Regions from separate parts of the Sphingosinithalassobacter sp. CS137 genome, predicted to be linked through region 2. Evidence: riboswitches for the same ligand, from Rfam matches in the RefSeq annotation. Region 2 holds a riboswitch; the other holds the start of a gene.
What was found. Region 2 has a riboswitch for cobalamin ahead of H7V21_RS05755 (TonB-dependent receptor plug domain-containing protein). Riboswitches for the same ligand answer to the same signal wherever they lie in the genome.
Positions count from the first base shown of each region.

Region 1: it holds a riboswitch for cobalamin, as region 2 does, so the genes downstream of both, metE (5-methyltetrahydropteroyltriglutamate--homocysteine S-methyltransferase) here and H7V21_RS05755 (TonB-dependent receptor plug domain-containing protein) in region 2, are expected to answer to the same signal.

Region 1 is NZ_CP060494.1:2,231,852-2,247,317, forward strand. It holds gene H7V21_RS11000 (PhzF family phenazine biosynthesis isomerase) at 1-674, shown strand, start outside; gene H7V21_RS11005 (cupin domain-containing protein) at 983-1,333, shown strand; gene H7V21_RS11010 (acyl-CoA thioesterase) at 1,475-2,254, opposite strand; gene metE (5-methyltetrahydropteroyltriglutamate--homocysteine S-methyltransferase) at 2,259-4,559, opposite strand; cobalamin riboswitch at 4,672-4,891, opposite strand; gene H7V21_RS11020 (TonB-dependent receptor domain-containing protein) at 5,310-7,142, shown strand; gene cobN (cobaltochelatase subunit CobN) at 7,148-11,029, shown strand; gene H7V21_RS11030 (MotA/TolQ/ExbB proton channel family protein) at 11,016-11,489, shown strand; gene H7V21_RS11035 (DUF2149 domain-containing protein) at 11,489-11,800, shown strand; gene H7V21_RS11040 (DUF305 domain-containing protein) at 12,230-14,488, shown strand; gene H7V21_RS11045 (hypothetical protein) at 14,789-15,079, opposite strand; tRNA gene H7V21_RS11050 (tRNA-Leu) at 15,233-15,319, opposite strand; gene H7V21_RS11055 (MATE family efflux transporter) at 15,451-15,466, shown strand, end outside.
Region 2 is NZ_CP060494.1:1,174,087-1,189,552, reverse strand. It holds gene H7V21_RS05780 (N-formylglutamate amidohydrolase) at 1-98, opposite strand, end outside; gene cpdR (cell cycle two-component system response regulator CpdR) at 207-584, shown strand; tRNA gene H7V21_RS05770 (tRNA-Val) at 648-722, shown strand; gene H7V21_RS05765 (YbaN family protein) at 830-1,183, shown strand; gene H7V21_RS05760 (methyl-accepting chemotaxis protein) at 1,239-2,567, opposite strand; cobalamin riboswitch at 2,687-2,891, shown strand; gene H7V21_RS05755 (TonB-dependent receptor plug domain-containing protein) at 3,001-4,854, shown strand; gene H7V21_RS05750 (ABC transporter substrate-binding protein) at 4,911-5,735, shown strand; gene H7V21_RS05745 (FecCD family ABC transporter permease) at 5,732-6,706, shown strand; gene H7V21_RS05740 (ABC transporter ATP-binding protein) at 6,697-7,476, shown strand; gene H7V21_RS05735 (CoA-acylating methylmalonate-semialdehyde dehydrogenase) at 7,578-9,110, shown strand; gene H7V21_RS05730 (hypothetical protein) at 9,122-9,493, shown strand; gene H7V21_RS05725 (RidA family protein) at 9,478-9,894, shown strand; gene H7V21_RS05720 (polysaccharide deacetylase family protein) at 9,935-10,912, shown strand; gene H7V21_RS05715 (hypothetical protein) at 10,909-11,388, shown strand; gene H7V21_RS05710 (acyl-CoA dehydrogenase family protein) at 11,388-12,533, shown strand; gene H7V21_RS05705 (enoyl-CoA hydratase/isomerase family protein) at 12,643-13,692, shown strand; gene H7V21_RS05700 (enoyl-CoA hydratase) at 13,875-14,651, shown strand; gene mmsB (3-hydroxyisobutyrate dehydrogenase) at 14,794-15,466, shown strand, end outside.

The DNA.
Region 1 (15,466 bases), 1.1 Mb from region 2:
TGCCACGGAGTGCTTCCCCCGAAAGCGCCGTGGCGCGCCTCTACGAGCGGGCGGCGCTGGGCAGCGCGTTGCTGACCGCCGTCGCAGCCGGTGCGCTGCTACTGTCGCCTGTCCCGGCCTCGGCGCAGGACTTCACCGGTCCGCGGCTGGAGATCAGCATGGGATATGATGAGCTGGAGAGCGACGGCAGCTTCGAGGATTTCGACCAGCGCCTGGACGGCGTCCATGGGCGTGTGGCGGTCGGCTATGATGCCGCCATCGTCGACAGGTTCGTTATCGGGGTCGAGGCGAGCATCGGGGGAACCCGCGATGCCGCGGTGACCATCATGCCGGCCGCGGATTCCTTCACCTTCCGCCCGGGCCGCGACATCGATGTGCTCGCCCGGCTCGGCTACCGACTAGGCTCGCGCAGCCTGGTCTACGTCAAGGTGGGCTGGGCCAATGCCGCGATCGAACTGACGGAGCGCGAGCGGGTCGGCAGCGATCAGTACGAGGTCACCCGCAGCAGCGCCGACAATGACGGCGTCCGGCTCGGCGCGGGCGTGGAGTACAGCATCTCCGACGCGCTCTATGTCAAGGCCGAATACCGTTACACCACCTTCGGCGACGGATACGACTACCAGCCCGGTTCGCATCGCAACCAGGTGCTGCTGGGAGTGGGCTACCGCTTCTAGGCCACCCCCGCTGCGCGAGCGGTTCGGTCCCGGCTGAAGGTTGGACCGCGAGCGCCGGTGGCATCAAGAGCGGACCGGAAGCGCCTCGTCGATGCTCGAAGGCCGCGACGCCGGCCAGCATCTCATCCGAGTTCACTGAAAACGATCGAGACGGGGTTGCGGCTTCGACGCCATCGCCCCTTAGGAGAAAATGCGTGACAACTTTCAGTAATAGCCAGCCGCCTTTCAGCGGCCTTCTAGCGTCACGCGGGTCCGCGCGCTTCTCCGGGATTGAGGCCGGGATATTATTGGGTGGGGAGGCTGCTCCGATGACGGTGATGACCTTGTCTGTCACCGAGGATCAGGGGGCGCCGGCCCACATCTCGTTCGATGAGGACAAGCTCTTTTGCGTCTGGACCGGACGTATGCTGTTTCTCGTTGGCGAGGAGAAGTTACTAACCGCGCCCGGCGATCGGATATTCGTCGCACGTGGCGTGACGCATGGGTTCAGCGCCTTCGGCGGAGATGCGCAGATGACCCTAATCTCCACCCCAGCCCGCCATGACCGCTTCTTCGAGGCCATGGACGCGCTCCCCGTGCCGCACGAACCGGAGCAAGTGCAAGCCGTATGCGAGCGCTTCGGACAGGCGATCGTCGGACCGCTAGTTACGACGACTTAGTTCCTGCGGGGAATTCTTGGGTCGCGATCATATTCGCACCCAACGGGTGCTGCCGTTCGGCCAATTCAGGACGAGCGGCAGCTTTCGGGACCGCAGCAGGCTAAATACCGGAGCCGAAAATGCGCCTTCTGTAAGTCCGGTTCACGCCGCGCCGATCGGCGTCGCGCATCCTTCCGCATCGACACTGACCATCGTGAACAGGGCGGTGGCGGCGTGGCGCCGCGCGCCGGTGAGCAACGCTTCGGCCCAGAGTTCGACCGCCACCCGCACCGAGCTTCGCCCGGTCATGCGCACCTGCGCCACCAGCTCCACCATCTCGCCTTCGCCGATCGGCGACACGAAATCGATCCGGTCCGATGCGGCCATCACCATCACTGCGCGTGCGCGGCGCGTCGCCGCGATGAAGGCCGCCTTGCCCATCATCTTCAGCGCATCGCCACCGTAGAGCGTGCCATAGTGATTGGTCTGACCGGGGAAGACCATTTCCGCCAGACGCAGCGTATCGTCCGGCTGGGGCTCCAAATCGGGGACGAGCGGCGGGAGCGGGGTTCGCGCGCCGGGCCCCTTGCCCGCCACCAGCGTGAAGCGGCCGCGCGTGCACAGCCGCCGCTCGCCCGAAACCGGCGCCTCCGCGACCAGCTCGACCTCGACATCGAGCGAACTGGTGCCGACGCGCACCACGCGACCCGTCACCTCCACCATATCGCCTGCCCGGGCAGGCGCGGCGAAGTCGATCTTTTCCGAAGCGGCGGTGACGAAAGGCGCCCGGCCGTGGCGGCTGGCGGCAAGGAACGCCACCTTGTCCATGTGCGCGAGCGCCACGCCGCCGAACAGCGTGCCGTGATGATTGGTGTCCCCCGGGAACACCATGTCGATCAGTTGCACCGGCGCGCGCGCACCCATGTCCTCCATCACCGCCATCGGATCAGGCCTCGACCTGAGCGTCCGCGCGCAGCGTGCGCGCCGCCGCTACCATTGCGGCGATCGCGGGCTTCACTTCCTCCCAGTTGCGCGTCTTGAGCCCGCAATCGGGGTTCACCCACAGCTGTTCGGGACGCAGATGCTCCTGCGCAAGGCGCATCAGCGCCACCATTTCCTGCTCGGCGGGAACACGCGCGGAATGGATGTCGTAGACGCCCGGTCCGATCGCGCTCGGGTAGCGGTATCGCGCAAAGCCTTCGAGCAACTCCATCTGCGAGCGCGCGGTTTCGATCGAGATCACGTCGGTGTCCATCGCGGCGATCGACGGGAGGATCTCGTTGAACTCCGAATAGCACATATGCGTGTGGATCTGCGTGGCATTGCCCACGCCGGCGGCGGACAGGCGGAAGCAGTCGACAGCCCAGTCGAGATACGCCTGCCAGTCGCGCCTGCGCAGCGGCAGCCCCTCGCGCAGCGCCGCCTCGTCGATCTGGATCGCCTTGCATCCGGCGGCCTCGAGATCGGTCACTTCGTCGCGGAGCGCGAGCGCGATCTGGCGGCAAGACGCCTCGCGCGGCTGGTCGTCCCGCACGAAGCTCCAGTTCAGGATCGTCACCGGGCCGGTGAGCATCCCCTTCACGGGCTTGTCGGTGAGCGATTGCGCGTACCGCCACCAGTCCACGGTCATTGGCCGCGGGCGCGAAACGTCGCCAAAGAGGATCGGCGGACGCACGCAGCGCGAGCCGTAGCTCTGCACCCACCCGTTCATGGTGAAGGCGAAGCCGGCGAGCTTCTCGCCGAAATACTGCACCATGTCGTTGCGCTCGAACTCGCCGTGGACGAGCACGTCGAGCCCGACGCCCTCCTGCCAGCGAATCGCGCGCTCGGTCTCTTCGCGCAGAAAGGCGTGATAGGCCGCGCCGTCGAGCGCTCCGCGGTTGTGCTCGGCACGGGCGTGGCGCACCTCGGCGGTCTGGGGGAAGGAGCCGATCGTGGTGGTGGGGAAGAGCGGCAGCGCCAGCACTTCGGCCTGCGCGCGGATGCGCTCGGCATGCCCCGCAGGCCGTTCGCGCATCGCAGGCGTCACTCCGGCGAGCCGCGCCTGCACCGCGGTGTCGTGGATGCGCGGCGAGGTCTTGCGGCTGGCGGCGGCGCGTGCCGAGGCGGCAAGCGCATCGTACACGCTCTCCGCGCCGCCGTTCAGCGCGCGCCGGAGCAGGTCGAGCTCCTCGATCTTCTGCACCGCGAAGGCGAGCCATTGCTTGAGCTCGTCGTCCAGCTTGGGCTCGAGCCCGAGGTCGACCGGCACGTGCAGCAGCGAGCAGGACGGCGCGAGCACCAGGTCGCGCTCCGCCGCCACCGGCTCGATCCGTGCGAGCAGTGCCTGCAGGTCGGCGCGCCACACGTTGCGCCCGTCGATCACGCCAAGCGACAGCAGCAGCTCCCTCGGCGCGCTGCGCAGCACTGTCTCGAGCTGGTCGGGCGCGCGGACGAGGTCGACGTGCAGCCCGGCGACGGGAAGCGAAGCGGCAAGCGACAGATTGTCTTCCAGCCCGCCGAAATACGTCGTCAGCATCAGCCTGGGCCCGCTCCGGCCGAGCTTGGCATAGGCGCGGGTGAAGGCGCGGCGCTGCGTCTCCGACAGGTCGGTCACGAGGATCGGCTCGTCGATCTGCACCCATTCGGCCCCCTCGCGCGCCAGATGGCCGAGGATCACGCCGTAGAGGCCGAGCACCTCGTCGAGCAGGTCGAACGGATCGACGCCCTGCCCCTTGGCGAGGCTGAGCCAGGTGACGGGCCCCAGCAGGACCGGACGCGTGTCATAGCCCTGCGCCTTTGCCTCGCGATATTCCTCGACGATCTTGAGCCGGCCCAGGCTCAGCTTCTGTCCCGGCTCGATCTCGGGAACGATATAGTGGTAGTTGGTGTCGAACCATTTGGTCATTTCGCCCGCGGTAACGCTGCCATGGGCGTGGCCGCAGCCCGCGCCACCGGTACTGCCGCGCGCCATCGCGAAATAGGTGGCGAGGTCCGCTGTACCGTGCGCGGCGCCATAGCGCGTGGGGACGGCGCCCAGCATCAGGCTGGTGTCGAGCACATGATCGTAGAGCGAGAAGTCGTTGGACGGCAGCCAGTCGACGCCCAGCGCCTTCTGCCGCGCCCAGGCGGCGGTGCGCAGGCCCGCGGCGGTCTCCTGAAGCTGGGCCGCATCGATCGTGCCGGACCAGAATTTTTCGAGCGCGAATTTGAGCTCCCGACGCGGACCGATGCGCGGGAAGCCGAGTGTGGCAACAGTGACAGTCATTGTTCTTCAACCCCGAAGAAATCGGGGGCGGCCGGACGGGCACGCACCGGACGCGCGGCGAGAAGACTCCGGCCGCGGACACGCAAGCGGCCAGACCGGGCACCCCGCCGGTGGACGGTATCGCGTCGGAGGCAGGTCTCCTGGCTCGCGGGTCAGCACAGACGATCCGTCTTCCCAAGAGGCGAGCCCCTCAGTGACATCGGTGGATCGCTGCTCGCCACTTACAGTTGCGGGGGCAGCGCCGGCCTTGCGAGCGAACCCGCGCACCGGCTTCCCGTCTTAGCTTCGGCGCGGGCACGCCCGACCGAAGAACCTCGACACGGTCAGCATCGGCGCAATCGCATCCCGCGTCAAGCATGACATAAAGAATTCTTTATATCGCGCTTGACCTGCTTCAGGCAGAAAGCTTGCGGCATAGTTTCGGTTCCTCTGGGTCCAGCAGCGTGCCGCTCGCGGTCACCGTCCCTGCCGTGGGGACGGACATGGTGGTGCGCTACCCGTTCCCACCCGCCGCCTGTCTGACATCCGTGAGACGTTATACCATTGCATTTGTGGTTTGGCGCCGATAGCGCGTGTCACGTCGCAACATAACCACAGCTCCCGGGGGGGAGCTGGCACACGGGTCGGGGAACAATGAAGCACTGGACATTTCTGTCGGCGGCCGCGCTTGTCTGCCTTTCGAGCACTGCATGGGCACAGGATTTTGCCGGCGGGGACGCTTCCCGGCCGCGCGAGGGTGATACCCTCGTCGTGACTGCCACCCGGTCCGAGCAGGCGGTGTCCGAGGCGCCTGCCACCATTTCGGTCGTGACCGGTACCGAGCTACGCCGCCGGCCGGTGCAGGATCTCGCCGAGGCGCTCGAGAACGAGCCGGGCGTGGTGATCAACGGCATCGGCATGACGCGTCGCGGCATCTCGATCCGCGGCATGTCCAACGAACATGTGCTCACGCTGATCGACGGCCGGCGGATCAACGATTCCGCCGCCAACATGGCGCATGTCGATTTCGACCTCGGCTGGGTGCCCAGCATCGCGATCGATCAGATCGAGCTGGTGCGCGGCCCGCTTTCGGCGCTCTATGGCTCGGAGGCGCTGGCCGGCGTCGTCAACGTCCGCACGCGCCGGCCGGAGCGGCTGGAGGTGAGCGCGCTCGGCATCCTCGGCTTCCGTGACGGGGAGGGCGGCGACAGCGCGCAGCTGTCGGCGCTGGTCGGCGGCCCGTTGAGCGACACGCTCGGGCTGGTCGCATGGGGCGAATATCGCCACCGCGACCGCACGCAGAGCGCCGCCGATCCGCGGCAGAGCGAGCTGGAAGAGCGCGAGGCGCTGAGCGGGAGCATCATCGGCTGGTGGACGCCCGCGCCGGGCCATCGCATCGAGATCGGCCAGGCGGCGATCGACGATGATCGCACCCGCGACACGATCACTACCGGTTCCGCGCCGGTCTACTACGAATATCGGGATCATGTGACGCGCGCACAGACGCACGGCAGCTACACCGGCGAATGGGGCTGGGGTTCGGTGCAGGCGCGCGCCTATCGCTCGGTGCTGGAGCGCGTGAACGAACGCGACCAGAACCAGACGCCAACCCAGCCGACCAGGGGCGTCGACTTCGTCGCCGATGCGCAGCTGACGGTCGCGCCGTTCTCCGGCGCGCGGCTCACGCTGGGCGGTGAACATCGCAACGAGTGGCTGCGCGACGCCACCATCAACACGGCGGGCGAAGCGAGCGTCAACCATGACGCGCTGTTCGTGCAGGCCGAACGGGAGCTGACGCGCGGCGCGACGCTGACAGCCGGCAGCCGCTTCGACCATCACGACGCCTATGGGTGGGAAACGAGCCCGCGCGCCTATCTGGTGATCGAGCCGCTCCCCGGATTGACGCTGCGCGGCGGCGTCGGCGGAGCATTCAAGGCGCCCAGCCTGAAGCAGCTGTCGCCGGGCTACATCACGGTGGCGGCGGGCGGCCGCTTCATCATCACCGGCAATCCGGATCTGAAGCCCGAGACGAGCACCAGCTATGAAGCGGGCGCGACCTATTACGGTTCGGCATGGCAGCTCGGCGCCACGGTGTTCCAGAACGACCTTAACAATCTGGTGCAGACCGAATGCGTTGCATTCTGCGGAATCCGCGGCCGCGAGCGCCGCACCTATCTGAACGTCAACCGCGCGCGCATCCGCGGCGTCGAAGTGAGCGGCAGCGTTTCGCCCGTCGCGACGATTACACTGTCGGGTAGCTACAGCTATGTCGATCCGCGCGACCTTTCGGCCGACCAAGAGCTGACCGAGCGGCCGAACCATACGGCAAAGGTGCAGCTTGGCTGGCAGGCGCTGGAGACCACACGGCTCGAGGTGCGCGGGCGCTATATCGGCGAGCAGACGCTGCTCTCGAACGCGGTGCCGGTCCGGCTCCCGGATTACAGCCTGTGGTCGCTCGACGCGAGCCAGGCGCTTACGGATGCGCTGACGCTGAAAGCCGGTGTCGACAATCTGTTCGACGAGCGACTTTCGGATGCTTCGGGGCTCTACAGCTTTGCCGAGCCCGGCCGCATCTTCTTCGTCGGCCTGGGCGCCAACTTCTGATCGCGATGCGCCGGCTGCTGTTCCTGATCTGGCTGCTCCTGTGGGGCATGCCGGCTGCGGCGCAGCAGCCGGTACCAGTGGTGCGCATCGTCACGACGGACTTCGTGCTTCCGGCAAAGTTCGAGCGGATGGCCGAATGGGCGCAGGCTGCGGGGCTGGAGCTGGATTGGGTCGTCGCGGGTGGTGCGGCGGCGCAGCCACCCGTCGAAGACGCCGCGATGCTGATCCTCGACGGCCCGCGGCCCAGCGACATGGCGAGCATCGAGCGACTGGTCGGCGACACCGCGACGCTTACGCTCCCCTGGATCAAAGTGGGGGGCGGCCCGCCGGGCTTCGGCAATCTGCCGCCCGGAACCGCGCGGCGGCTGATCGGCTATTATGCCGCGGGCGGCGCGCCCAATCTGCGGAACTTCGTCGTGGCCGCGGGCCGGGCGCTCGCCGGATCGCCGGTCGACGATCTGCCCGCCCCGGTTCCGCTGCCGGAAACGGGCATCTACCATCCCGATGCCGAGACGGTGTTCGCCACGCCGGACACGTATCGCGCTTGGCTCGCCGCGCGCGGTGCGGCGGCGCGGCCCATCGTCGCCATCGCGATTTCGGACGGGCTGCTGCGCGACATGCAGACCGATGTGGTCGACGCGATCGCGCGCAGCGTCGAGGCACGCGGGCTCGCGCCGGCACTGTTCTGGTTCGATGCGTCGGACGCGGAGGGGCTGACCAGCCTGCTGGCACCGCTCGGCGCGCAGGCGCTGGTGAACATGACGCACATGCAGAATGGCGATGCGCGCAAGGCCGAGTTCGCCGCACTCGACATGCCCGTGCTGCAGGCGATCGGCGACCGCTCGAACAGCGTGGCGGAATGGCGCAATGCGACTTCGGGCGTCCCGGCTTATTCGGCGGCGGTGACGCTGAGCGTCCCGGAAAGCTGGGGAATCTCCGATCCCATCGTGGTGAGCGCAGTCGAGGGCGGACGCGCCGTTCCGATTCCCGAACAGGTCGAACTGTTGACCGGCAAGCTCGCGCGCCTGGTCGCGCTGCGCACCAAGCCCGCGCAGGACAAGCACATCGCACTGTTCTTCTGGAACCATCCGGTCGGCGAGGAGAATTTCTCCGCCTCGAACCTCAACGTCCCGCGCAGCCTGGAAAAGCTCACCCGCGATCTCGCCGACGCCGGCTACCGGGTCACCCCGGCGGACGAGGCGCAGCTGATCGATGCGGCGCAGGCAATGATGGGCGGTCTCTACCGTCCCGAGACGCTGGACGATCTGCTCGCACGGGGACTGGCGGCGCGTCTGCCGGTGGCGGACTATCGCGCCTGGCTGGCGACCCTGCCCGAGGCGCGCCGCGCCGAGCTGTCGGCGGCGATGGCGAACCCGGAACAGCATTGGGCTGTGCGCGGCGGCGATTTCATCATTCCCCGGCTGCAGCTCGGCAATCTCGTCATCCTGCCGCAGCCGCCACGCGGGGGCGATCCGACGCGCAGCTATCACGATCTGACCAACGTTCCCGATCCGCTCTATCTCGCCACCTATCTGTGGGTGCGCAGCCACGCGCAGGCGGACGCGATCGTCCATTTCGGCACGCACGGCACCCAGGAATGGACGCCGGGCAAGGATCGCGGGCTGTGGGCCGGCGACTATCCGATGCTGCTGGTCGGCGACCTGCCGGTCTTCTACCCCTATATCCAGGACAATGTCGCCGAGGCAATCCAGGCGCGGCGGCGCGGCCGCGCCGTTACGGTGAGCCACCAGACGCCCGCCTTCGCCCCCTCCGGCCTCTATGACGAGCTGCGCGACCTTCATTCGCGGATCCACGAATATGCGCAGGTCGAGGAAGGTGCCGTGCGCGACCGGCTGGCGGGGGAAATTCGCGAGGCTGCGTTCGCGGCGCATCTGGCAGACGACATCGGCTGGGATCGCGCGGCCGCCGGTCGCGACTTCGCGGGCTTCTACACCGCGCTGCACGATCATCTCCATCAGCTCGCGCGCAGCGCCATTCCGCTGGGCCTCCATGTCTTCGGCGAGCCCGCCGCGCCCGAGCACCGGCTGACGACGGTGATGCAGCAGCTCGGCCCCGACTATCTCCGCGCGCTCGGCATCGATCCGGTCGAAGCCTTTGCGGAGGATTTCTCGCAGCTTCGGGAAAGCCTGCCCTACACGACCTTGGCGCGCTACCTGCGTGACGGCGAGCCGACCAACGGCATCGCCGACGCCGGGCTGCGCGCGCAGGTCGAACGCGCCATGGCGCTCGAGCGCAACCTCGCCGAGCCGGGCGAGACCGAAGCGCTGCTGCAGGGGCTCGCGGGCGGGTTCGTGCTGCCCGGCGCGGGCGGCGATCCAGTGCGCAACCCGGAGGTGGCGAGCGGACGCAATCTCTTCGCGTTCGAGGCGGAGAAGGTTCCGGCCCAGGCCGCCTATGAAGAGGGCGGCAAGGCGTTCGACCAGCTGCTCGCGGCGTATGCCGGACGCCATGAGGGCGCGCTGCCGGAAAAGCTGGCGTTCAGCATGTTCGCGGGCGAGACGATCCGCACGCTCGGCGTGACTGAGGGGCAGATTCTCCACGCGCTCGGTCTGCGTCCGGTATGGGGGCGCGGCGGCCGCGTCGAGACGCTGGAGATCATCCCGATCGCCGAGCTTGGCCGGCCGCGCATCGATGTCGTCGTGCAGGCGAGCAGCGTTTATCGCGACCAGTTCGACGGCTTCATGCGGCTGCTGGGCGACGCGATCGACCGGCTTGCGGCGCTCGACGAGCCGGGGCTGGCGCGCAACGCCCGCGACACCGAGGCACGGCTGGTGGCGCGCGGCATCGCGCCCGAGCGCGCGCGCGAACTCGCGCGGTTGCGCATCTTCAGCAACGCGCCCGGCGAGTACGGCAGCGGCCTGCCCGATCGGATCGCAAAGGACGCCGACTGGGAGAGCGAGGACGAACTCGCCGCGACGTTCCTCGACCGGCTGCAATATGCCTATGGCGCGCGAGACTGGGGGCTGAAGCTGGAGGGTACGAACCTGTTCGCCGAGCAGCTACGCGGCGTCGATGCCGCGGTGCTCTCGCGCTCAACGAACGTCCATGGGCTGCTCTCGACCGATCATCCGTTCGAATATCTGGGGGGGCTCTCGCTCGCGGTGCGCAGCGTTTCCGGCGAGGCGCCCGACCTGTTCGTCACCGACCTGCGCCAGAGCGGCATGCCGCGCACCACGACGGCGGCCGCGTTCCTGTCGGACGAGCTGCGCGCGCGCTACCTCAACCCGCACTGGATCGGTGAGATGCAGAAGCAGGGCTATGCCGGCGCGACCGAGATGCTCGACGTCGTCAACAATCTCTGGGGATGGCAGGTGACCGATCCTGCCACCGTGCGCGCCGACCAGTGGCAGGCGATGCACGACACCTATGTGCGCGACACCCGCAATCTGGGGCTCGACCGCTTTTTCGAGGCGGTGCATCCGGATGCGCAGCTGCAGATGATCGATCGGATGCGCGAGGCGATCGCCCGCGGCTATTGGCAGGCGGACGCGGCGACTCGCGCCGAACTGGACGCCCGCCGCGACGCCCTTGCCCGGCTTGCCGGCGAAGCCAGCGCCGTAGCGCCGAACGGCGGCTTCGGCCTTTCGCCCGCCGCTGTCTCGAACGCGGGGACGCTCTCGGGCGCCGCCGCGCCGCCGCCGCCCGCCCCGGCGCAGGCGGACCCGCACGTCTCGCCCGCTCAGTCTTCAGCCCCGCCGCGCGGTTTCGTCCTGAAGAAGCAGGAGCTGTCGCAGCCCCAGGCCACCACTCTGCGCGGCACGGCTCCGGCGGCGGCGGCGATCCTGTTCCTTCTGCTCCTCGGCGCGCTCCTCGAGTGGCGCGCGCGCCGAAATTCTCTTGAAAAGGTTGCCGATGCCCGCGCTTGAAGCCCTGCTCTACGATGCCTCGCGCATCTTCCTCGTGCCCGTGATGGTGCTGATTCTCGCGGCGCTCGCCTATGCGCTGATCAGCCTCGGCCGGTTCGGCGTGGAGGCACTCGCGCGTATGCGCGGGCGCGGTGGCACGCCGCTGACGGCGCACTGGCGGCGGACCGGCGGCGCGACCGATGATCTCGAACTCGTTGTCATGCGCCGCCTCGAATGGCTGCGCGTCGTTTCGCGCAGCACGCCGATGCTGGGTCTCGTCGCCACGATGATCCCGATGGGGCCGGCGCTGCTCGCGCTGGGCAGCAACGACGGTGCCAGTGTGGGTGAGAATCTGGTGGTCGCCTTCTCGTCGGTGATCCTCGCGCTCATCAGCGCCTCGATCACCTTCTTCATCTATACAATCCGCCGCCGCTGGCTGCTCGAGGAGTTGCGCGCGATCGAAATCGAAAGGAATGGCTGATGCGCTTCCTGGAAGATGACGAGGCCGACGATCCCATCCTATCGGTGGTCAATCTGGTCGACCTGTTTCTGGTGATCCTCGCGGTGCTGATGGTGATCATCGCGCGCAATCCGCTGAACCCCTTCCAGTCGAAGCAGGTGGTTGTGGTCGAGAATCCGGGGCAGAAAGACATGACCATCACCGTGAAGGATGGCGAGAAGCTGGAGCGGTACACCTCGACCGCGGAGATGGGCGACGGCGGCGGCGTGAAGGCGGGCGTCACCTATCGATTGCCGGACGGAAGTCTTGTCTATGTACCGGAACAGCAGTGAAGAAGGCGGTGCGCCACGCAGGGGGAACGCCGATGAAAATCGCCCATCGCATTTTTCTTGTCGGCAGCGCTGCTCGCGACCGGCGCGCCTGCGCAGCAGGCCCCCGTTGCGACCACCGACATTCCGGCCGATTTCACGCCGCCCACGGTCGCACCCGGCCTCTAGCAGCAGCACCGATTGGTGAATGTTCGACGATTGAGTTACGTCCCGTCAGATAACTTCAGGAGCGTCTTCATGCCGAAAGCGAATTGCCGTCCTCTGCGCGCCTCCCTGGTAACGGTCCTGCTTGCGGGATGCGCAGTCCCGGCGCTTGCGCAAGACGCGCCGATCGTACAACCGGGAGCCCCCGGGCAGGCGTCACGGACGCTGAGCGCCAGCGATGCCGCTTCGGTTGCTGCGGCGCGCTACACACCGGCGGATATCCGGTTCATGCAAGGCATGATCCCGCATCATTACCAAGCGGTGCTGATGGCCAATCTGGTCGCCGAGCGCACCAATCGCCCTGAGCTGATCGCCATCGCCGAGCGGATCCGCGGCTCGCAGGCAGACGAGATCACGTTCATGCAGCAGTGGTTGCGCGATCGGGGCGCCGACGCACCGGACCCCGCCGGCCCGCACGCCATGCATCACGGTGGCGCGCATGGCGGCCATGACATGGGCAACGGGCACACGCCGCTGATGGCCGGCATGGCGACGCCCGAACAGATGGCGCAGCTCGCCACGCTGAGCGGCACGCCGTTCGATCGGATGTTCCTTGAGCTGATGATCCCGCATCACCGGGGGGCAATCACGATGGTCGAGGCACTCTACGACCAGCAAGGTAGCGCCACCGATCCGTATCTGTTCGAATTTGCGAACGATGTCGTCAACGAGCAACAGGCCGAGATCGGGCGGATGGCGGCGTTGCTCGCCGGGCTTTCCAGCGATCCCCGTGCGGGCCTGAGCGCTGGTTTCCGCGACGCAGGTTCGGCGATCTCGAATCTCGAACTGGTCGCTTCGCTGCCGAAGCCGACCGGCTTTTTCGATCCGGAGAATCCGGCGGGTCTGCGACAGCGCAAGCCGGCAAACCTGGCCGAGACGCCGGGCGGTGAACCCGGCTTCGTCGAGCGCGGCGGGCTGCTGAGCTTTGCGAACACCGACATGGCCTTCGCCGGCAATGTGATGGTCGCCGGCAATTATCATGGCTTCAATGTCTATGACATCGCGGGCGCCGGCGCGCCGCGCCTGATCAGTTCCGTTGTCTGCCCCGGCGGGCAGGGCGACGTGTCGATTGTCGGCGACCTCTTGATCATGTCGGTCGAGCAGACGCGCGGCCGGTTGGATTGCGGGCTTCAGGGAGTGGAGGAAGATGTCAGCGCGGAACGCTTCCGCGGCATCCGTATCTTCGACGTGAGCGATTTCACGCGGCCGCGACAGGTGGGGGCGGTGCAGACCTGCCGCGGATCGCACACCCATTCGGTCGTTTCCGGCCCGGGTGAGGACGGTGTGATCACCGTCTATGTCTCGGGCACGGCATCGGTGCGGTCGGGCGAGGAACTGGCCGGGTGCGTGGGCGAGGTGCCGGGCGACCAGCGCACGGCGCTGTTCCGCATCGACGTGGTCGAGATCCCGGTGGCGGATCCCGCGCGCGCACGGATCGTCGCGAGCCCCGCGGTGTTCGCCGATCCCGCCACCGGGGAACTGGCGGGCCTCTGGCGCGGCGGCGATCATGGCGAGGGCACGCAGGACACCGCGCGCACCGATCATTGCCACGATATCACGGTCTTCCCCTCGCGCGATCTGGCAGCCGGGGCATGCTCGGGCAACGGCATCATCTTCGACATCAGCGACCCACGGGCGCCGAAGCGGCTCGATGTCGTCACCGATCCCGGCTTTGCCTATTGGCATTCCGCCACGTTCAATAATGACGGGACCAAGGTCCTGTTCACCGACGAATGGGGCGGTGGCGGACGTCCACGTTGCCGGAGCTATGACCCGCGCACCTGGGGCGCCGACGCGATCTACGACATCAGCGCGGCCAACCAGCTCGAATTCGGCAGCTATTTCAAGCTTCCCGCGCCGCAGAGCGAACAGGAAAACTGCGTCGCGCATAACGGCGCGATCGTCCCGGTTCCGGGCCGGGATATCTTCATTCAGGCCTGGTATCAGGGCGGGCTTTCGCTGATCGATTTCACTGACAGCGCGAACCCGGTCGAAATCGGCTATTTCGATCGCGGCCCGATCGATGCCGACCAGATGGCGATGGGCGGCTATTGGTCGGCCTATTGGTACGATGGCCGCATCTACGGGACGGAGATCGCCCGGGGGATCGACGTGTTCGCGCTGAAGCCGAGCGCGCATCTGACCGCAAACGAGATCGCTGCCGCAAAGCTCGCGGATCAGGGCCGTGTGTTCAATCCCCAGCAGCAATTCCCGGTCAACTGGCCCGCCGACCCGGTGGTCGCGAAAGCCTTTCTCGATCAGCTCGAACGGACCGACAGTCTGTCCGCGTCGATGCGCGCGGCGCTTGACGAAGCACTCGATGCCGCTGCGCTGCGGCTGGGTGCCGGCAACACCGATTCGGGGCTTTCGGACCGGTTGGCCGCGCTTGCCGGCCAGTTGCCGCCGGCAGACGGCGGCGATGCGGTCGCGCGGCGACTCGCTGGCCTTGCCGAAACGCTGAACGGGATCGCCGCGCGGCTGCGCTGACGCGTCGGCTACGGTCGATCCCGACGGGCGTGTGCGCGGTCAGCAGAACCTGCGGCTGCGCGCACCCACCATCCAGAACCGCTTCGCGCCCCGCGCGATCCTGAAGCAACCTATCGCGCGGGCTTCGGATTCGGACGGCGTTCGCGACCGACTCTGATTGGACATCCCGCGCTCCGCCAACACGGGCGCGGAAAATGGCGGCGCTGCCCGCCGGCTGGTTCCGGAGAGCAGCGCCCCCGCATCAGCCGGCGCAATGGCCGGCGTTCGTTCCTGCTCGCCCGCACTCGCGGGGTGGCTTGCTCACTGATCCGCCGGTGCGGCCGGCCCGATCGGGCGCTCGACCGATCGTTCCAGCATCGCGATCACGTCCATCAGATGATGATGCGCCTCGCGCATTTCCTCATGCATCGCGCGCCGGCGTGGATGTTCGTCGGCCATATTGCCCAGGCTTGCGCCGGTGCGTTCGAGCACGGTCCCATGCTGCTCAATCGCTGTCATGTGCCGATTGATCTGGCTGTCTCCGCCGAACTGTTCGAGCATCGCGCGCAGCACCTCCTGCGCGTGCCGATGCTGCTCGCGCCAGCGCCGCACATCTTCGCGCCACGCATTGTGCTCGGCTTAATACGACTGCTGCAGGGCAGCTTCTGCTGTCATGCCGGTGCGGTCCTGCTCCGCCGCCAGGCTCGCTGTGAAAGCAGCGGCGCGGCTCCTCGCCCGATGAGGAGGGGCGAGGAGAAGAAGGATTGGTGCGGTCGAGAAGACTCGAACTTCCACGGCCTTTCGGCCACAACGACCTCAACGTTGCGCGTCTACCAGTTCCGCCACGACCGCACGTGAAAACCCCGCCGGACATGCTCCGGCGGCTGGCAGGCGGACGCCCCTAGCACCGTGCGTCGCACCTTGCAACTGCTGGTTACGGCGCTTCTCACAACCCCCAAACCCGCCTAGGGCCGCGTCCCATCATGTACCTCTCGCCTG
Region 2 (15,466 bases):
GGCAACGGATACTCGCGCCCGGCATGCGGGACGGAAAGTACGACGGGGCTTAGCGGCTCCGCGGGTCCGTGGCGGACGAAGGAGGACGTATCCGTCACTGCCTCCTGCCTAGCCGAGCGATCGCCGCCGGGGCAACAAGTCTGCGACGAAGCTGGAAAATCTTAAGGCCTTCCCGCATAGTCTGCGGCCGAACTCGTGGGGTGGTGATGATCAGGATCTTGCTGGCCGAAGACGATCGCGTCATGCGCGAGTATCTTGCGCGTGCGCTTGAGCGGTCGGGCTATGCAGTGAGCGCGGTCGATCGGGGGACGGCGGCGCTGCCGCTGCTCGAGAACGAGCGATTCGATCTGCTGCTCACCGATATCGTGATGCCGGAGATGGACGGGATCGAACTGGCGCAGCGCGCGAGCGAAATTGCGCCCGATATGCGCGTCATGTTCATCACCGGATTTGCCGCGGTGACGTTGAAGGCAGGCAAGCAGGTGCCGCAGGCGCGGGTGCTTTCCAAGCCGTTTCACCTCCGCGATCTGGTGCTGGAAGTCGATCGGTTGTTCGAAGCGGAGAGCGTTCCGAGCCGAAACTGAAACGGGAAGTGTCGAGGCGCTTGCAAGGGGGAACGACTCTCGGTAAAGCGCGCGGCTCCCCGGGGGCGCGTAGCTCAGTGGTAGAGCACTGTGTTGACATCGCAGGGGTCGCAAGTTCAATCCTTGCCGCGCCCACCATTTTTCGAAAAGCCCGTCAGCTTCGCCTGGCGGGCTTTTTCGATTCTGCGTTCGGGCGCCGGTGATTTGGCGGGACGCGCGGCGCAAGCTGCGCTAGCCGGGCAAGGATGCGCAGGATCGCCTATCTGATTTCCGGGTTCGTCGCGCTCGGGCTGGGCCTGGTCGGCGCGGTGCTGCCGCTTCTGCCGACCGTGCCCTTCCTGATTCTCGCCGCCTTCTGCTTCGCGCGAAGCAGTCCCGCGCTCGAACGGCGACTGCTCGACCATCCTCGAATCGGTCCGCACATCGTTATCTGGCGGGAAAAGGGAGCCATCAGCCGGCGGGGGAAGCACGCCGCGCTGCTGGCGTTCGGTTTCAGCATCGCCCTCGGACTGCTGCTGGTACCGCTACCCTGGTCGCTCGTCCCGGTCGGGGCGGCGATTCTGGGCGGCAGCTGGATCTGGACTCGCCCGGAGGCGTAGTTCACGCCGCGCGGCGATACTATCGCACACCGCGATGCCCGCCTGGAGGCCTGGTTCACGCCTCGCGGATTTCGTCGAGAAACGCCGCTACCTGATGTGACAGCTGACTGGCGTCCACCAGCAGCCGATCGGCGAGCTCCTGCATCTCGTGCGCGCTGTCGGAAGCGGCGCGGGAAGTGCCGCCGATCGCCTCGACGTCGCGGTGGATCGCGTTGGTCGCCTCGACCACTTCATCGACGTTGAGCGCGATTGTCCGCGTGGCGTTTTCCTGCACTCCGACGGCACCCTGCACGTCGCCGGCGAGTGCCGCCATGGTGGCGATCGCTCGTTCGACGCTCTCCTGGCCAGCGGCGACTTCGTCGATCCCGTGGCGGATTTCGCGGACATGGGCGGTGATCCGCTCGGCGGCATTGCCGGTCTGCGTCGAAAGCTGTTTCACTTCGTTGGCGACGACCGTGAATCCGCGGCCGGCCTCGCCCGCGCGGGCCGCTTCGATCGTGGCGTTGAGCGCGAGCAGATTCACCTGGCGCGCGATCTCGCTGATGAGGGCGATCACCGAATCGATCGACTGGGCGGAGTCCAGCAACTCGCGCGCGCGCGCGCTTCCGGTGCTCACCAGTGCCAGTGCGTCCGCCGCCGCCGTCTCCGTCTCGCGCGTGCTGCGGCCGATCCGCCCCAGCGATACGGCGAGCTCGCGCCCCCGTTCGGCGATCTCGCCCATGTTCTGGCTGGTTTGCGATGCGGCGGAGGCCACGGCGGTCGCATGATCGCCCGCCATCTGCGCGCGCTCGGCAGTGGCTCCGGCGTTGCGCTGGACGAGTTCGGCGAGTCGGGTCATCGCCTCGCCGACCGACTGGACCTGGCCTTCGAAACGCTCGCTCGCGCGCTCGATCCGCTGCGCTCGGGCGATGCGGGTCCGCGCCGAGCGAAGTTCGCGCTCGGCGGCAATATGGACGAGGCGGCGATTGGTGATCACGCCGAACAGCCGGCCTCCGTGCGTCAGGATCATGCCCTCCGCCCCGCTCGACTCCCGATAGGCGTCGATGAGCGCGCCGACATCCTGCGTCACTTCGGCGGTGGGGCAGGGGCGGACGTGGCGGGCGATGCCGCGCCCATAGGCAGGGTTGCGCAGCAGCGCATGACCGAAGGGATTGAGCAGCAGCCGCCGCACGTCCTTTTCGAACACCGCCCCGACCGGGCGCCGTTCGCTGTCGAGCACCGGCACCAGCCGCAGATCGGTATCACGATGAAACACGTCGACAGCGTCGAACAACGTGCCGTCCAGCGACAGCGACGGCGGATCGCGTTCGGCGTCGGTCAGCCAGCTCCCGGGAAGGGGGCGACGCGATTCGGCGGGTTCCGGGGCAAGAGCGGTATGAAGCATCGCCGGCAGGATTAGGGGCGGCTTGGTAAAGAGGCGATTAGCCGTTGGTGACAGTTCGGCGACAAACGGCGTTTTTCTGTGCTCCGCCGCCGCTCTTGCTAGCACGTGGAGCAGGAGCTAGTGGACGGCCCGTGACGGGTTCCCGCCGAGGTGGGATCAAGAGGGAATGCGGTGCGTGGAGGCAACTCCGCAATGCCGCGGCTGCCCCCGCAACTGTAACCGGAGAGCCGGTACGCCACATGCCACTGGGGCTCGCCCTGGGAAGGCGGCGTATCCGGCGGCGACCCGGAAGCCAGGAGACCTGCCCGTCGCCGTCGATTCCATCGCGCGGGCGGGGTGCACCGGGCGGACGAGGGCGAAATCCTCGAGCGAGCGACACCACACGCGGGGTCGGTCGCAGCGCGAAGACCCTGCCGACAAGGGTGCTTTGCGAATGTTGAACTACCGTATTCTCCTGTGCGCCTCCGCGGCGCTGCTTCCGGCCGCGCCTGCTGCGGCGCAGGTTGCCTCCGAGGACGAAGCGATCGTCGTCACTGCCTCTGGCGTCGCCCAGTCGGCCGACGAGACCGGACGTTCGATCACGGTCCTCGAGCGCAAGGAGATCGAACGGCGCCAGTCGGTCGTGCTCTCCGATCTCCTGTCCACCACGCCGGGCGTGGCGACGAGCCGCAACGGCGCGATCGGCGGCTTCACCGGCGTTCGCATCCGCGGCGCCGAGGCCGAGCAGACGCTGGTGCTGATCGACGGCGTCCGCGTGAACGATCCCTCTTCGCCGGGCGGCAGCTTCGATTTCGGCAATCTGCTGACCGGCTCGATCGAGCGAGTCGAGGTGCTGCGCGGGCCCAATTCGGTGGTCTGGGGCAGCCAGGCGATCGGCGGCGTCGTCAATATCGCGACCACGGCGCCGGTCGACGGGCTCGCGGCGCGGGCCGATGCCGAATATGGCGCTGCCGATCAGATCGCCGCCAATGCCAGCATCGCCGCCGGCAACGATCGGATCCAGGGCGCGATCGGCGGCGGCTGGTTCGAAACCGACGGCATCTCCAATGCGGCGAGCGGCACCGAGCCCGACGGCTATCGCCAATATCGCGCCACCGGACGCCTCCGCGCCGAGGTCGCGCCGGGACTCGGCGCCGAGCTGCGCGGCTATTATGCCGACAGCCGCTTCGATCTCGATGGCTTTGAGTCAGCGCCGCCCTACGGCTTCGTCGATACCGCCGAATATGCCGAGGCACAGCAGATCTTCGGCTACGCCGGCATCTTCGCCGAGCTCGGTCCGGTCACGAACCGGCTCGGCTTCTCGCTCGCCGACATCAATCGCGACAGCTATGATCCTGCGGTCGGCACCGATCCGATCTACCTCTATCGCGGGCGCACCGAGCGGTACGAATATCAGGGCGATGCACGGCTCACCGACGGTGTGCTGCGCTTCGTGTTCGGCGCCGAGCACGAAAACCTGCGTTTCTACGACGGCTCGGACACCTTTCGCGCTGATCTCACCAGCCTCTATGGCCAGGCGATCGTCACGCCGATCGAGCCGCTCACGCTGACCGCCGGCGTGCGCAACGATTCGCACAGCGACTTCGGCGATCACACCAGCTTCGGCGCCAATGCGGCGCTGCAGCTCGCCACCGGCACGCTGGTGCGCGCAAGCTATGGCGAGGGGTTCAAGGCGCCGACCCTCTATCAGCTCTTCGCACCCTTCTACGGCACGGCCACGCTCGAGCCGGAGACGGCGGAGAGCTGGGAAGCCGGCGTCGAGCAGTCGTTGCTCGACGAGCGCATTCGCATCGGCGCCACCTATTTCCATCGCGACACGCGGAACCAGATCGATTTCGACCCGGCGACTTACACCTATGCCAATCTGGCGCGCACGCGGGCCGAGGGAGTCGAGTTCGAGCTGTCGGTGCGGCCGGTCGAGGCGCTTCGGCTGACCGCGAACTATACGTACACCGATACAGAGAACCGGTCGGAGGGCTTCGTCGGCAACGATCTGGCGCGGCGGCCGGACGATGCGGCGAGCGTGCTGGTCGATTGGCGCGCGCCGTTCGGTTTGGCTCTGGGAGCGACCTTCACCATCGTCGGCGACAGCTTCAACGATCAGGGCAATTACACGCGGCTCGACGGGTATGAACTGGTGAGCGTGCGGGCCGAGATGCCGGTGACCGAGCGGATCGCAGTGTACGGCCGCGTCGAGAATCTGTTCGACGAGCAGTATGAGACGGTCGCGGGCTACGGCACCTACGGGCGCGCCGCCTATGCCGGTGTCCGGTTGCGGCTCGATTGATGGCGGCCGGCGGCGCCCCTTCGGCTCACGATCGTGTCGGACGCCTGCCGACACGAGTGCCGGGGGGCGTCGCGGCGCTGATTCTGCTTCTGGGCGGCTGCGGGCAGGCCCCGCAGTCGACCGGCGGCATCGTCTCGACCAATCCCTGCGCCGATGCGATGCTGGTCGAGCTGGTGCCGGATGACCGGATCGCGGCGATCAGCCATTATTCCGCCGATCCGATGGCGACCTCGATCCCGATCGAGACGGCGCGCCGCTTCCGAACCACCGCCGGCACCGCCGAGGAAGTGATCGCGCTCGATCCCGACCTAGTGGTGGCGAGCAGCTTCACCCAGGCCTCGACTCGCGAGGCCTATCGCCGCGCGGGGCTCGACGTGCTCTACCTCGATTCGCCGACGACGATCGCCGGCAGCAAGGCGCAGGTGGCCGAGCTGGCGGAGGCGGTGGGTGCCCCGGCTGCGGGAGACGCACTCATCGCCCGAATCGATGCCGCGGTCGCCGCCGCCCGGCCGCCCGCCGAGCCGCCGGTAGCCGCGCTCGTCTGGATCGGCGGCAATCTGGTGTCGGGAAGCGGGACATTGCTTAGCGAGATGCTCGATCGCGCCGGCTTCCGCGATGCGGCCGCCGATTATGGCCTTCGCTTCACCGGCTATCTTCCCGCCGAGCATGTCGTCGCCGATCCGCCGCGCGTGATGCTGGTGCCCGACGCGCCCGGCCGTTCGGCCAGCGCGCGTGCGGTGCAATTGCGGGGGCGGGTGCTCTCGCATATGGGCGCGCGCGTGGAACAGGCGCATTTTCCTCGGCACCTCGTGAACTGCGGCGGCCCCGTGATCGTGGAGGCGATGACGCGCCTTGCCGCGATCCGGCGCGAGATTCGATGAGCCGCGCCGGGCTGATCGGCGGGCTGGCGGCGCTGGTCGTGCTGCTGTTCGTCGGCTCGCTGGCGGCGGGGAAGGTATGGGTGCCGCTCGGCGCCTGGTGGCTGCACGACGATCCGCGCTTCCTGATCGTCACCGAGCTGCGCCTCCCGCGCGCGATCCTCGCGACTGCCATCGGCGCTGCGCTGGGACTTACCGGTGCGGTCCTGCAAGGCTATCTGCGCAATCCGCTCGCCGATCCGGCGGTGGTCGGCATCTCGTCGAGTGCCGCGCTGGGCGCGGTCGCCGCGATCGTGCTGTTCGCCGCCGATGCGCCGCTCGTCATCTTCGGCTGCGCGATGCTCGCCGCCTGTGGGTCGATGCTGTTGCTGGCGGGGCTCGCCTGGCGCGCGCAGAGCGCGGTCGCCTTCATCCTGGCGGGCACCGTGCTCGCGAGCCTGGGCGGCGCGCTCACCGCCTTTCTCATTTCGATCGCGCCCAACCCTTGGGCGACCGCCGAGATCATCGACTGGATCATGGGCGCGCTCACCGATCGCAGCTTCGCCGAAGTGGTGCTGGCGCTGCCGTTCATCCTCGTCGGTTGCGGTCTGCTGCTGCTCACCGGCCGTGCGCTCGACGCGCTGACGCTGGGCGAGGACGCGGCCCGCTCGATGGGCGAACGGCTCGATCGGACGCAGCTGCTGATCGTGCTCGGCTCCGGGCTGGCGGTGGGTGCCAGCGTCGCGGTGACGGGCGTGGTCGGCTTCGTCGGGCTGATCGTTCCGCATCTGCTGCGCCCGCTCGCCGGTGCGCGCCCCTCGGCGCTGCTGGTGCCGAGCGCGCTGGGCGGCGCGGTGCTGGTGCTCCTGGCCGACAGCCTCGTGCGGCTGGCGCCGGGTGCAGGGGAGATTCGGCTGGCAGTGGCGATGGCGCTGATCGGAACGCCCTTCTTCTTCTGGCTGCTTCTGCGCATGCGGCGGTCGGCATGGATCTGAGCGTCGACCGCCTTGCCGTCAGCCTTGGCGAGCGGCGCGTCCTGGAGGATGTCACGGCCCGCTTTCGCGCGGGCCGCGTCACGGCGATTCTCGGCGCCAACGGATCGGGGAAGACCACGCTGGTCCGCACGATGGCCGCGCTGCTCGATCCCGACGCGGGCGAGGTCCGGCTGGGGAAGAGCGTCGTGCGTCGGCTCGATCCGCGCGAGCGGGCACGGCGGATCGGCTATCTGCCGCAGGATGCGCGGGTGCACTGGAACGTCACGGTGCGCGATCTGGTGGCGCTCGGCCGCCTGCCGCATCGCGCGCCCTTCGCCGGACCGTCGCCCGCGGACGAGGCGGCGGTGGCGGCGGCGCTGGAGGCGACCGGCACGACTCGCTTCGCGAAGCGGCGGGCCGATGCGCTTTCGGGCGGTGAGCGGGCGCGGGTGCTGCTCGCGCGCGTGCTCGCCGGCACGCCCGAATGGCTGCTCGCGGACGAGCCGCTCGCCAGCCTCGATCCCCGGCATCAGCTCGATCTGCTCGAACAGCTGCGTGGGCTCGCCGGATCCGGGCTGGGAGTGGTGCTGGTGCTCCACGACCTCGTCCAGGCGGCGCGCGCGGCGGACGATGTGCTGTTGCTCAAGGACGGGCGAGTGATCGCCTTCGGCCCGGCGCGTGAGGTGCTGTCGCATCAGCCGCTGCGCGAGGCGTTCGGCGTCGAGGTGATGGTGATTTCGGACGAGCTGGGTTTCGCGATTCCGGTGCCGATCGGGCGGGTGAAATCCTGAGGCCTCTTGCCCCAGGCTGCGCAATTTTATTACACGGCACTCGACTCGGCGCCCGCGGGTTGTATCCCGCGAGAGAGCAGCGCCAGCCTTAGGAGAGCGCCATGCGTACCATCGATCATCTCATCGCCGGCCACTCGGGTGGCGGTGCCGCGCGCCAGAACGACGTTTTCGATCCGAACACCGGCAAGGTTCAGGCGAAGGTCCAGCTCGGCACCCAGGCCGAACTCGACAAGGCGGTTGCCGCCGCTCAGGCCGCGCAGCCCGGCTGGGCCGCGACCAATCCCCAGCGCCGCGCGCGCGTGATGTTCAAGTTCAAGGAGCTGGTCGAGGCGAACATGGAGGAGCTGGCGCATCTGCTCAGCTCCGAACATGGCAAGGTGATCGCCGATGCCCGCGGCGACGTGCAGCGCGGGCTCGACGTGATCGAATTCGCCTGCGGCATCCCGCACGCGCTGAAGGGCGAATATACCCAGGGCGCGGGCCCGGGCATCGACGTCTATTCGATGCGCCAGCCGATCGGCATCGGCGCCGGGATCACGCCGTTCAACTTCCCCGCGATGATCCCGATGTGGATGTTCGGCGTCGCGATCGCGGTGGGCAACGCCTTCATCCTCAAGCCGTCGGAGCGCGATCCGAGCGTTCCCGTCCGCCTCGCCGAACTGTTCCTCGAAGCCGGCGCGCCCGAGGGTATCCTGCAGGTGGTGCAGGGCGACAAGGAGATGGTCGATGCGATTCTCGATCATCCGGCGATCGGCGCGGTCAGCTTCGTCGGCTCGTCGGACATTGCGCATTATGTCTATCGGCGCGGAGTCGCTGCCGGAAAGCGCGTCCAGGCGATGGGCGGGGCGAAGAACCACGGCATCGTCATGCCCGACGCCGATCTCGATCAGGTGGTGCAGGATCTGTCCGGCGCCGCCTTTGGCTCGGCGGGCGAGCGCTGCATGGCGCTTCCCGTCGTGGTGCCGGTCGGCGAGGAAACCGCCGATCGCCTGCGCGAGAAGCTGATCCCCGCGATCGAGAGCCTGCGTGTCGGCGTCTCGACCGACGCCGAGGCGCATTACGGTCCGGTGGTGAACGCCGCGCACAAGGAGCGTGTCGAGAACTGGATCCAGAAGGGCGTCGACGAAGGCGCCGAGCTGGTGGTCGATGGCCGCGGCTTTCAGCTGCAGGGGCATGAAGAAGGCTTCTTCATCGGCCCGTCGCTGTTCGACCGCGTGACGACCGATATGGAAAGCTATCGGGAGGAAATCTTCGGCCCGGTGCTGCAGATCGTTCGCGCGCCCGATTTCGAGTCCGCGCTGCGGCTGCCGAGCGAGCACCAATATGGCAACGGCGTCGCGATCTTCACGCGCAACGGCCATGCCGCGCGCGAATTCGCGCACCGAGTGAATGTCGGCATGGTCGGCATCAACGTGCCGATCCCGGTGCCCGTCGCCTATCACAGCTTCGGTGGGTGGAAGCGCTCGGCTTTCGGCGACGTCAACCAGCATGGCCCCGAGGGCGTCCGCTTCTGGACCAAGGTCAAGACGATCACTCAACGCTGGCCCGACGGTGCAGGCGATCTCCCGCGCGGCAGCGAGGATGGCGCCGCGGCGCGCATCCAGGACGCCTTCGTCATCCCGACGATGGGGTAAGGAGCAGCGCGATGGAGACCGCGAGCTACGACATTCGGTTCGACGAGCAGCGCGGTCTCCTGAACCTCACGCTGCGCGGCTTCTGGTCGCTCGAGACACTTGACGCATTCCGTACCGAGCTCGTCGAGGTCGCGGCGCGCGTTCGCGAGCAGCGGCCCAGCTTTCCGGTGCTCAGCGATTCGATCGCGTTCGCGGTGCAGTCGGTCGAGGTAGCCGACCGGCTCGGCGAACTCATGCTTGCCGGGGCGCAGGTAAATAGTGGACGCGTGGCGATCGTCGTCGGCAGCATCTTGAACAAGAAACAGGCGGAACGCGCGTTGCAGGCGCCGAATCTGCGCGTGTTCGTCGACAAGGAGGAAGCGCTCGAATGGCTGATGCAGTGACTCGCCGGCAGGTGTTTTCCGGCTCGCCCTATGAACGGCCCTTCGCCTATTGCCGTGCGGTGCGCACCGGCGACACGATCACCGTCGCCGGCACCGCCCCGATCGAAGCCGACGGCAGCTCGACTCCGGGAGATGCCGACGCGCAGGCCGATCGCTGCTTTGCGCTGATCTTCAAGGCGATCGAGGATCTCGGCGGCCGCGGCGCCGATATCGTGCGCACGCGCATGTTCATCACCGACCCCGCCGATGCCGAGGCGGTCGGCGCCGCGCATGGGCGGTGGCTGGCGATTGCGCGTCCCGCGGCTACGATGGTCGTCGTCTCGGCGCTGCTCCGCCCGGAGTGGAAGGTCGAGATCGAGGCGGATGCGATCGTCGGAGGGGAGAGCGAATGCAGCGGCTGACATCCGGCCCGGTCATTTCGTCGGGCGAGGCGCCGGCGTCGTGACGGTCCGCGCCCTTCTCCTCCTCGTCGCGCTGGTGACTATGCTGTTGCCGCGCGAACTGACCGTGCATCAGCTGCTGCCGCTGGCGAATGCCGAAGAAACGCCCGGCAAGCGCATCGCCCTCAGTTTCGACGATGTTCCGCGCGGCCCCGGCGCGTTCGTCGCTCCCGCCGAGCGCCCGGCGATGCTCATCGCTTCGTTGCGCACGGCCGGAGTCGAGCAAGCCGCCTTCTTCGTCAATCCCGCCCGGATCGCACCTGCCGACGGCGACGCGCGGACGATCGATGCCTATGTCGCGGCCGGCCATGTGATCGCCAACCACACGAATAGCCATCCGCACCTCTCGGCGATGTCCGCTGCTGACTATCTCGCCGATATCGACCGCGCCGAGGCGTGGCTGCGCGGCCGCCCTGGCTATCGTCCCTGGTTCCGCTATCCGTTTCTCGACGAAGGCGGGCGCGACAAGGCGAAGCGCGATGCGGTCCGCGCCGGGCTTGCCGAGCGCGGGTTGTCCAACGGCTATGTCACCGTCGACGGATCGGACTGGCATATGGAGCAGCTCGCGGTCGATGCGCGGCGCGCGGGCAAGGACATCGACCTCGACGCGCTGCGTGACCTCTATGTCGAGACTCATCTCGAATCCGCCGAGTTCGCCGATCGGCTCGCGCAGCGCGCGATCGGCCGCTCGCCCGCGCACATGCTGCTGCTTCACGAGACCGATCTCGCCGCGCTGTTCGTCGAAGATCTCGTCGCCGCGCTGCGCGAGGCCGGCTGGACGATCGTCACTGCCGACGCGGCGTTCGCCGATCCGATCTACCGCGCGCTGCCCGACGTGCCCTTCGCCAACGGCACCTTGACGGAGATGCTGGCTTGGGAACAGGATCTGCCGCCGCCGCGCTGGTACGAGCGAAACGACACTGCGATCGCCGCCCCGCTGTTCGCCGCGCGCGTTCTGCATGAGGAGACCCGTCCATGATGCGTATCGTCGCGCTCGCCACGGCTGCGGCATTGCTCGCCGGCTGCGAGGCGCAATCGCCGTCGCAGCCTGAGCCGATGCCCAGCGGCGGGGCGGCCGAAGAGCCGGCTTCCGCGCCCGCCGGGCCTCCCACGCCCGAGCCCACTCCTTCGGTCGCCGCCGCCACCGATACCCGCCACGGCCCGATCCCGATGGGGTATCGCGGCGTCTGGTCGGCGGGCGAGGGGGGCTGTGCGCGCGGCGCCGAGCAGCGGCTCCGGATCGAGCCGGACACGCTCGTCTTCTACGAATCGGCCGCCACCCCGGGGCGAGTCGAGCAGCTCTCCGATTCCAGCATCCTCCTCGATCTGGCCTTCACCGGCGAAGGCGAAACCTGGACGCAGACCAACACGCTCACCCTGCTGGACGACGGACGGCGCCTGCGCCGCGAGCAGGCGGAGATGCCGCCCGTCACCTATACCCGTTGCGAGGAATGATGACCGACCAGTTCGAGCTTACCGACGATCAGCGCGCGATTCAGGAAATGGCGCAGCGCTTCACCGCCGACAACATCACGCCGCACGCCGGCGAATGGGACGAGAAGCACATCTTCCCGCGCGACACGATCAGGTCGGCGGCCGAGCTGGGCTTCGCCGCCATCTATGTCTCCGAGGAATCGGGCGGCATCGGCCTTGGCCGGCTCGAGGCGGCGTTGATCATGGAGGCGATGGCCTATGGCTGCCCCTCCACCAGCGCCTTCATCTCGATCCACAACATGGCGAGCTGGATGATCGACCGGTTCGGCTCGGACGCGGTGAAAGCGAAGTACCTGCCGAGCCTCGTCACCATGGACCGGTTGGCGAGCTATTGCCTCACCGAACCCTCGTCGGGATCGGATGCGGCGGCGCTAAAGACCCAGGCGGTGCGCGATGGCGACCATTATGTCGTCACCGGCACCAAGCAGTTCATTTCGGGCGGCGGCGAGAACGAAATCTATGTGACCATGGTGCGCACCGGCGATACCGGCTCGGGCAGCATCAGCTGCCTGGTGATCGAAAAGGACATGCCGGGCGTCAGCTTCGGCGCGCAGGAGCGCAAGCTCGGCTGGCATTCGCAGCCCACCGCCCAAGTGATCCTCGATGAAGTCCGCGTGCCGGTGGAGAATCTCGTCGGCGCCGAGGGCGAGGGCTTCCGCATCGCGATGATGGGGCTCGACGGCGGCCGGCTCAACATCGGTGCCTGCTCGCTGGGCGGCGCGCAGCGCTGTCTCGACGAGGCGATCGCCTATACCCGCGACCGTCAGCAGTTCGGCCGCCCGATCGCAGATTTCCAGAATACCCAGTTTACGCTGGCCGACATGGATACCGAGCTTCAGGCGGCGCGCGCGCTGCTCTATCTCGCTGCCGCAAAGGTGACGGCCAACGCGCCCGACAAGACTCGATTCGCGGCGATGGCGAAGCGATTCGCCACCGACACGGGTTCGTCGGTGGTCGATCGCGCGCTCCAGCTCCACGGCGGCTACGGCTATCTGATGGATTACCCGATCGAACGCTTCTGGCGCGACTTGCGCGTGCATTCGATCCTCGAAGGCACCAATCAGGTGATGCGCCTGATCATCGGCCGCGAACTGACGCGGCAGTGAGCGCGTGGCCACACACGAGCCGTTCGTCCCCAGCACAGTCGAGGGACGTGCAGCGAGCGCAGCGCGCGGTGTCCCGACTTTGCTCGACACGAACGGCGGGGAGCAGGATTTGACCGAAGACATTCTTATCCAGACCACTGGCCGCGCGGGCCGCATCCGCCTCGATCGCCCCAAGGCGATCCACGCGCTGAACACCGGCATGTGCCGCGCGATTTCGGCCGCGCTCGACGAATGGCGCGGCGATACCGCGATCGAGGCGGTGCTGATCGATCATGCCGAGGGCCGCGGTTTCTGTGCAGGCGGCGACATTCGCATGCTCGCCGAATCCGGCGCGAGCGACGGCGCCGAGGCGCGGGAATTCTTCCGCGAGGAATATCGGATGAACCACCGGCTGTTCACCTATGCCAAGCCGGTGGTCAGCTTCATGGACGGGATCACCATGGGCGGCGGCGTCGGCATTTCGCTGCCCGCGAGATATCGTGTCGCGACCGAGAATACGAAGTTCGCGATGCCCGAAACCGGTATCGGCCTGTTCCCGGACGTGGGCGGCGGCTGGTATCTCTCGCGGCTGCCGGGCCGCATGGGTCAGTATATCGCGCTCACCGGCCATCGGCTCGACGGCGCCGAATGTCTCGCGCTCGGGCTGGCGACTCACTATCTCCACGCCGATCGGCTCGAGGAAGCCAAGGCGCGCATCGCCGAATCGCCCGGCGATATCGAGGCGATTCTCGACGATTGCGCCAGCCCCGCGCCCGATGCCCGCATCGTCGCGCATGGCAATGCGATCGACCGGCTGTTCGCGTCCGACCGGCTTGAGGAGGTGTTCGCCGCGCTCGAGACCGAAGCCGAGGGCGACGAATGGGTGCGCCAGCAGCTCGAAACGCTGCGCACCAAATCGCCACAGGCGATGAAGGTCAGCCTGAAGCTGCTGCTCGATGGCAGCACCATGCCCACCTTCGAGGACGAGATGCGTCAGGAGTTCGCCGTCGCCAGCCGCGTGGTCCAGCGCCACGATTTCCTCGAAGGCGTGCGTGCGGTGATCGTCGACAAGGACAATGCCCCCCGGTGGAATCCCGACACTCCCGAAGGCGTCACTGCGCACCGCATCGACACGATCTTCGCGCCGCTGCCCGATGGCGAGGCGTGGACGCCGGGCTGATGCCCGCTGTCCTACACGGCCGAACTATGCCAAGCGACGGCATAGAATCGCCTTCACGCGCGCAGGCGTGCGCGCACATGAGCGCGGGCGCACGCGCGCGGAGGTGCGACCTTAGTGTGACTCTCCGCAGCACGGCAACCGTGCGTGGAACCTGTAACTGACGGATGGAGGGGCTTTTTTCGATGGCCGACACTGAAACGATCACCGTGGAGCAGCGCGGCGCCGTCACGCTGGTCACGCTCAATCGCCCCAAGGCGCTCAACGCGCTCAACAGCCAGGTGCTCGACGAGCTGCTCGCGGCGATGCGCGCCTTCGATGCCGATGACTCGCAGGGCTGCGCCGTCCTCACCGGCAGCGAAAAGGCATTCGCCGCCGGCGCCGACATCAAGGAGATGCAGGCGCAGGGCTTCGCCGACATGTACGGCCATGATTTCTTCGCGGGCTGGGATGCGTTCACGCGCACGCGCAAGCCGATCATCGCCGCGGTCGCCGGCTATGCGCTGGGCGGCGGGTGCGAGCTGGCGATGATGTGCGACTTCATCCTCGCGGCCGAAACGGCCAAGTTCGGTCAGCCCGAGATCAAGCTCGCGGTCTCGCCGGGCATGGGCGGGTCGCAGCGGCTCACGCGCGCGGTCGGGAAGGCCAAGGCGATGGAAATGTGCCTCACCGGCCGGATGATGGATGCGCACGAGGCCGAGCGCGCTGGGCTCGTCAGCCGTATCCTGCCCGCCGACGAGCTGCTCGACGATGCGCTCAAGACCGCCGAGCTGATCGCGGGCATGGCGCCGCTCGCGGTCAAGGCGAACAAGGAAATGGTCAACGCGGCGTATGAGACGACGCTGGCGCAGGGCGTCGCATTCGAACGCCGCCTGTTCCACGCGCTGTTCGGCACGGCGGACCAGAGCGAGGGGATGAGCGCGTTCGTCGAGAAGCGCGAAGGCAAGTGGACGGGCAGATGATGACGGTCGCGTCGGAGTGTGGCCGGACGCGCCATGCCCTCGCGACTCCGTTCGTCCCGAGCGAGGTCGAGGGACGTGCGGCACGGTAGGGCGCACGGTGTCTCGACTGCGCTCGACACGAACGGATTGGGATTGAAGCGATATGGCACGCGTAGCATTTATCGGACTGGGCAATATGGGCGGCGGGATGGCCGCGAACCTCGCCAAGGCGGGGCATGACGTCCATGCCTTCGATCTGTCCGAAGAGGCGCTGGCGAAGGCGAAGAAGGCCGGCTGCCTCGTCTGCGACAGCGCCGCCGACGCAGTGAAGGGCGCCGAGGCGGTCGTCACCATGCTGCCCGCGGGCCGGCACGTCGAACAGGTCTATGCCGACAGCGTATTCGGCAATGCCGAGCGCACCGCGGTTCTGATCGATTGCTCGACGATCGACGTCGAAACCGCGCGGCGCGTCGCCGACGCCGCATCGGCGAAGGGGCTGACCGCGGTCGACGCGCCGGTTTCGGGCGGGATCGCCGCGGCGGCGGCGGGGACGCTCACCTTCATGGTCGGCGGCAGCCGCAGCGGGTTCGAGCGGGCGCAGGGCTTTCTCGAGGACATGGGCAAGACGGTGATCCACGCCGGCGGCAACGGCGCGGGCCAGGCGGCCAAGATCTGCAACAACATGCTGCTCGGTGCGACGATGATCGCCACCTGCGAGGCGTTCGTGCTGGCCGAGAAGCTCGGGCTCGATCCGCAGACCTTCTACGACATCGCCAGCGTCTCCTCGGGGCAGAGCTGGTCGATGACCAGCTATTGCCCCGTCCCCGGCGTCGGGC